DNA from 2 places in the Caproiciproducens sp. LBM24188 genome. Region 2 is predicted to be linked to the other one. Evidence: riboswitches for the same ligand, from Rfam matches in the RefSeq annotation. Region 2 holds a riboswitch; the other holds the start of a gene.
What was found. Region 2 has a riboswitch for thiamine pyrophosphate ahead of thiD (bifunctional hydroxymethylpyrimidine kinase/phosphomethylpyrimidine kinase). Riboswitches for the same ligand answer to the same signal wherever they lie in the genome.
Positions count from the first base shown of each region.

Region 1: it holds a riboswitch for thiamine pyrophosphate, as region 2 does, so the genes downstream of both, thiT (energy-coupled thiamine transporter ThiT) here and thiD (bifunctional hydroxymethylpyrimidine kinase/phosphomethylpyrimidine kinase) in region 2, are expected to answer to the same signal.

Region 1 is NZ_CP196862.1:389,694-393,095, forward strand. Features, by position in the region: gene ACSVDI_RS01780 (TVP38/TMEM64 family protein) at 211-930, opposite strand; gene thiT (energy-coupled thiamine transporter ThiT) at 1,157-1,726, opposite strand; TPP riboswitch at 1,914-2,024, opposite strand; gene ACSVDI_RS01790 (HAD hydrolase-like protein) at 2,256-2,903, opposite strand; gene ACSVDI_RS01795 (thioesterase family protein) at 2,900-3,307, opposite strand; gene ACSVDI_RS01800 (hypothetical protein) at 3,381-3,402, opposite strand, start outside.
Region 2 is NZ_CP196862.1:2,785,827-2,789,228, reverse strand. Features, by position in the region: gene ACSVDI_RS13095 (exosporium glycoprotein BclB-related protein) at 1-770, opposite strand, end outside; TPP riboswitch at 958-1,056, shown strand; TPP riboswitch at 1,112-1,210, shown strand; TPP riboswitch at 1,266-1,364, shown strand; gene thiD (bifunctional hydroxymethylpyrimidine kinase/phosphomethylpyrimidine kinase) at 1,423-2,241, shown strand; gene thiC (phosphomethylpyrimidine synthase ThiC) at 2,234-3,402, shown strand, end outside.

The DNA of each region.
Region 1 (3,402 bases), 600 kb from region 2:
TGTTATGGCGATGTATTACCGTCTGAACGACGAAATCCAGAATTGCTTAATATTACTAATTATTATTTATTATAAGATTTTTCACATTGCCCGTCAACGATTTTTCACCTTTAAAGTGATAAAATTAAGAAGCGCAGGAAATTGTTTTGGAAATGGCCGGAGAGAAAGCCATTTGGCTGCAATTCTGGGCCGAAGTACGGTGCGCCACAGTTACTTTGTGAGCGCCTTATAGAGCAGCAGACCGCCCGCGCTGGCTCCGCCCAAAAGCAGAAAGAGTGCGGCGGCCTGACCGTAATTGCCGCTTTCCAGCGCATGGCCCCCGACCGAGGATGCCCAGAGGGAGGGAACGCGGGCCAGTGTAGTAATCAGCAGAAAACGGCTGAAGTTTTGGGGCAGCAGGCCAGCAGAAAATAAAAACAGGCGTTTCGGTGTGCCAGGAATCAGGAACAGCAGCCACAACAGCGCATCGCGTTTCTTTTCGCCGAGAAAAAACAGCACCTTTTCCTGTTGGGCGGAGGAAAAGAACAGATTTAAAAGCTTTCTGCCGCAGATTTTGGTAAAATAAAAAATCACCGTGGTTGATATCAGGACGGAGCAGATCGTCAGAAAAAAGCCCTGTGCCCGCCCGAACGCGTAGCCGCCCGCCGCGGCGGTCAGTTCCAGCGGGATGGGGAGAAACCCCTGCAGAATTTCCATGCCCAGAAACGAAATTTTTCCCAAAGCGCCCTGGCTGCGGATAAACCGGGCCAGTTCTTCAGAATTTGTAATCAGCATTAAAATCGGTCGGCAGAGCAGAACGGTCAGCCACAGGAACAAAGCCAGGCCCGCCGCCAGAATAGCCGTGCCCAAAATACGGTCGCGCAGGGGAGGCGGCTGGTTCTTTGCACGCGGAAAGGTTGCCCGTACGGGGAAGGTGTGTTTTCGGATCAATCTCTGAAATCCTTTATTCAGGGTCATCACCTTGATTCCCGGGTGTGCATCAGAATGCATCCCGGATGGAATGGAAAAGCGGGTTCTTCTGCATTGTATTCTGCATCCTTGCCGGATTATGAGAAAAGAATGCCTTTGTCACTCGGTTTTCGCCGCCGGTTTTTCCGCGAAAAAAGAAACAGCGCCGGCTGCTCAAGGGCAGCCGGCGCCGGGAAGGGTTCTCTGTTTATGCTTTTTTGGGGCTTCTGTGTTCCATGCGGTCCAGCACCTGAACCAGGATGACGGACACCACAGCGGTAATGATGGTTTCTACCAGCATATAGCTGCCGTTGTAAGTAAGGGAGTAGAGCCAAACCGGCGTTCCTTCCGGCGCGTAGCTGGCCCAAATGAGAATACCGGAAAGGAAGCTGCACACAAAGCGCAGCGCGCAGACGACCACAGAGCCCACCGCCACACTGACGGTGCGGGCTTTGAACGGTTTGCCGAAGAACGACGCCGTGCCGAGGACCGTAAACGCCAGCACGTAGTCCAGAAGAACGACGGCGATAAACGCCGCGATGGTGTTGGCCGGGGGTGCGTCGAACCGAAGCACCATTTGCAGCAGACTGTGCGTGAACGCAGTGGCAATGCCCCATTTCAGGCCGTGCCGGTACGAAACCAGCACCAACGGCACCATGCTGGCACAGGTAATGGAGCCGCCCTGCGGCAGTTCGAAGAGCTTAATCATGCTTAATACGGTGGACATGGCGATCATCAGCGCGCATTCCACAAGGGTCAAAGTCGTGTTCTTTTTCATGTGTGTTCCTCCAAAACATGATTTGAACCGAATAATCCCTGAAACCTATTCAAGAATCCAGCCCTTCGTTCGGTTTCCCCGCCGGCGATTGGTTCCGACGGTCAAACCGAAGGAATGGAAGCGTTTGGATGGAGTGTAAAAGCATTGCTGCATAAATGCAAAAAACGCTCTGTGAATGCACAGAGCGTCAAAAATACCGTTTCTTTCCTACGCTGGCATTATCCAGATCAGGTCGAGGGTTCGAAGCGTCCATCCGCTTCATCTCAGCCGAGTATACTCAGCACCCCTTTATACTTGTTCCGATGGGAAGCGTCGAATGAAATTAAGAACAAACGGAACCAATGCCGTCTTTCAACAATACCTCTCGTTCTGCCTCTTACGGAACTCGTATTATTCAGTTCGTTCCTATCATACAATAGGGAATTCGGTTTGTCAATTCCCTACTGGGAGGAACAGCCGGGTTCGGTTGTTTGAAAGCGGAAAGCAGTTCAAACCGGGAGTTTCGCTGCTTTGTACTGCTGCCCCGCTGCTACTGAAGCAGAAGTGCTTTCAAAGTGGGAATATCCTTTGCAAAAACGGACGCACCCTCGTGCTCCATTTCTTCCTGCGTGCCAAAACCGTACAGAACGCCGATGAACTGGGTGCCGGCTTCGCGCGCACCGGCGGCGTCAAAGCGAGTGTCGCCCACCATTACGGCCTGTTCAGCGGGAACGTGGCGGGCATTCAGCGCAGACCGGATCAGCTCATCTTTGTTGCTGCTGTGCTCGTTTTCATCCGGGGCGGAAATAAAGTCAAAGTAAGGGGTCAAATGAAAATAATCCAGCACGGGAAGGGCAATGTTTTCCGGCTTGGATGTGGCGACTGCCAGGGAGATTTTCTTTTGCTTCAGTTCTTCCAGCAGCTCTGGAATCCCGGGGTAGGGCGCGTTCTGAAATGCCCCGGTTACATTGTACGTTTCCCGGTAAAGGAGTACCGCCTGTTCGGCTTGTTCTTCCGTCAGGCCGCAGTAATTGACGAAACTGGACCACAGCGGCGGGCCAATGAATTTACGCAGGGTTTCCTGCGGCGGTACGGGAAATCCCATTTTTTTCAGTGCCAGCGCGGCGCAGCCGGTAATGCCCGGCTCAGAATTTGTTAAGGTTCCGTCCAAATCAAATAAAATCAGCGAATAGCTCATTTGGATTCCACCTGGTTTGCTTTTCTGGATTCGGCCTTGTTCAGGAAGCTTTCCTTTTTCACGCTGACGCGTTCGTGCGTGCCCTTTGCAATCAGCCCGGCTTCATCATATGCCTCCAGTGCAAAGCGGAAAAAACGTCCCTCGTTTTCCGTCAGTTCGGCGGTCACCGTCACCGTTGCCCCGAGCGGCGTGGGGTTCAGATGTTCCACTGTGATTTTGGAACCAACCGTGGTGTAAATATCTTCTAACCCTTCCTGCGCAAGCGCCGCGGCAGCTCCTTCAAACAAGGCCGCGACGGTCGGGGTGGCAAGCACGCGCAGGCTGCCGCTGCCCACGTTTACCGCTAACATGTCTTCTGTAACGGTGTATTCGCGGGTCAGCTTTGCGGATTTTATTTCTTTCATTGTCATTTCCTCCTTACACATGATATAATAATTCTTGCTGTTCTAACTGTTGAAATGGTAAAAGCGGTTAAAATTAATAAACGGTGCGGTGTGCT
Region 2 (3,402 bases):
AGCAGGCGGGTTTGCGCCGTAACCGGAATTGCCAGACCAGTCGTGATTCCATTGACAGAGGTTCCAACACTAACGTTCCCTGACAACGCGGGTAATGTGACCAGAACACCTGGAATGGGTACGAATACGTTGTCTGGAGTGGCCGAACCGTAAAGCTGAGCGGTCAGTGTAATGGAGGAGCCGGTTAAAGAGAGTGCTTCTGTCACACTGTAAAAAGCCGAGATGGATGTTATGATGCCATCACGTGGGACAGAGAATGCGAAATTCAGCAGCTGGCCGCTTGCACCGGTTAGGTCGATGGTTCCACTAAGGGCGGTAAGACCGGTTGCAGAATTGCCGAAGCCAATGAGTGCCGGCAGGCCAACCAGGCCAAGAGCCAGGGTTGTGGGTGCAACTGTACTGCCTGATGCAAAGGGGATGATGCTTCCGGAGCCGGTTGGTCCGGTGGGACCGGTGGCGCCTGTGGGTCCTGTTGGTCCGGTGGGACCGGTCGTGCCCGTAGGTCCTGTCGGCCCGGTGGGACCGGTGGCGCCTGTGGGTCCTGTCGGCCCGGTGGGACCGGTAGCGCCCGTGGGTCCTGTCGGCCCGGTGGGACCGGTGGCGCCTGTGGGTCCTGTCGGCCCGGTGGGACCGGTAGCGCCCGTGGGTCCTGTCGGCCCAGTGGGACCGGTGGCGCCTGTGGGTCCTGTCGGCCCGGTGGGACCGGTAGCACCCGTGGGTCCCGTAGGCCCGGTAGGTCCGGTGGCGCCTTTTATAATAGGAAACTGCATAGTAGGCCGATAAAAGGTCTGCAGGTAAGGGATGAGCTTTCCATTACACGTTTGGCCCTTTTATGTCTTTCGGGCCAGCATGGTTCTATTTTACCGGATGAACCGGTCCAGGACATATGGTATTGTTCAAAAAAACGGTTTTCGATATTGACAGAATGTTAATTAAATGATACGGTATTTCTAATGAAATAATTTGCGGGGGAACTCTTGTGAGTTGAGAAGGTAAAACCTGACCCTTAGAACCTGTCAGTTAACACTGGCGTAGGGAAGCAATCCATTATCACAAATCGTGAGGAAGTGCTTTCTTTATCCGAAGAAAGCACTTTTTTGTTATGAAACTGAATATGTTGCGGGGGAACTCTTGTGAGTTGAGAAGGTAAAACCTGACCCTTAGAACCTGTCAGTTAATACTGGCGTAGGGAAGCAATCCATTATCACAAATCGTGAGGAAGTGCTTTCTTTATCCAAAGAAAGCACTTTTTTGTTATGAAACTGAATATGTTGCGGGGGGACTCATATGAGTTGAGAAGGTAAAACCTGACCCTTAGAACCTGTCAGCTAACACTGGTGTAGGGAAGCAAAACTAGAGGAAAAAGATGCTTGCCGGGTTCAGCGAGCGTCTTTTTTGTTATTTGGAAGAAAGGTGAGAAACATGAAAAAAGTGTTATCCATTGCCGGGTCCGATTGCAGCGGCGGGGCGGGCATTCAGGCCGACCTAAAAGCCTTTGCCGCACACGGAGTCTACGGTATGAGCGTGATTGTTTCTGTGGTCGCGGAAAATACATTCCGTGTGATTGACGTGCAGGACATTGCGCCTGAATTAATTGAAAAACAAATTGATGCCGTTTTTGAGGACATTGGAACAGATGCCGTTAAAATCGGTATGTTGTCGCAATCCACCTGCATGCTGGCAGTTGCGCGTAAGCTCAAGGAATACAAACCCAAAAATGTTGTAATCGACCCGGTTATGGTGGCAAAAAACGGCTGCCCCCTGATGCAGCCTGATGCCATGGATACTTTAATCCGGGAGATTCTTCCGCTTGCCGACCTGCTTACTCCGAACATACCGGAAGCGGAAAAGATAGCTGGAATATCCATCCACTCAACTGCCGATATGGAACACGCTGCAAGGAAGATTACCGAGCTGGGAGCCAAAAATGTGCTGGTGAAGGGCGGCCATGCGGTAGGAGATGCTGTGGATATTCTCTTTGACGGAGCAAAGTTTTACCGTTTCAGCGCGGAGCGAATTGATACCAAAAACACGCATGGTACAGGATGTACCTATTCCTCTGCAATCGCTTCCAACCTTGCTTTGGGCTTTGATTTGGAGGAAGCGGTCCGAAGAGCGAAGAACTATGTTACCACGGCAATTCGGCATTCACTGCCCCTAGGGAAAGGCTGCGGCCCAACCAACCATTTTTATGACCTTTATCGAAATGGATTACCAAAGGAGGTTCTGCAAAATGAATGATATGACACAGATGGAGGCTGCCCGGAGCGGCATCGTAACCAAAGAATTGGCCCAGGTTGCCAAGGAGGAAGAACTGGCAGAGCCTGAACTGATGGCGCTTGTGGCGTCAGGCCAGGTTGCCATCCCGGCAAATACCCGCCACAAATCGCTGCATCCTTATGGAATCGGCGGCGGACTGCGGACAAAAATCAATGTTAACCTGGGTGTTTCCGGCGATTGTATCGACTACCATTCCGAGATGGAAAAGGTCCGGTTGGCGGAAAAGTTCGGCGCAGAAGCAATTATGGATTTGAGTAACTACGGGAAGACACGGGAGTTCCGCCAGAAGCTCATTGAAACCTCCCCGGCCATGATTGGCACCGTTCCGGTATATGACGCGATCGGATATCTGGAAAAAGATTTAAAAGAGATTACCGCACAGGATTTTTTGCAGGTGGTGCGTTCCCACGCCGAAGAAGGCGTAGATTTTATGACGATTCATGCCGGCCTTAACCGCAGAGCGGTGGAGGTTTTCCTGCGGGAAAAGCGGCAGATGAATATTGTGTCGCGCGGTGGTTCCCTGTTATTTGCGTGGATGAAAATGACGGGCAACGAAAATCCCTTTTATGAACATTATGACGAGTTGCTTGATATTCTGCGGGAATACGATGTGACCATCAGCCTGGGGGATGCGCTTCGCCCGGGCAGCATTGCGGATTCCACGGATGCTTCGCAGATCGCCGAGCTTATGGAAATCGGGAATTTGACAAAACGGGCTTGGGAACGGGGCGTGCAGGTACTGGTGGAAGGTCCAGGCCACATGGCGATGGATGAAATTGCAGCGAACATGAAGCTGGAAAAAAAGCTGTGCCATAATGCGCCGTTTTATGTGCTGGGACCGCTTGTTACGGACATTGCGCCCGGTTACGACCATATTACGGCCGCCATTGGCGGGGCCATCGCGGCGGCCCACGGTGCGGACTTTCTCTGCTATGTAACACCGGCTGAACATTTACGGCTGCCGAATTTGGAGGACGTCAAGGAAGGAATTATTGCCTCCAAAATTGCGGCGCACGCGGCGGATATTGCGAAAGGGGTGAAAGGAGCCCGCAAGCCGGATTACCAGATCAGCAAAGCCCGCAGAAAGCTCGATTGGGAGGAAACCTTCCGGCTTTCCCTGGA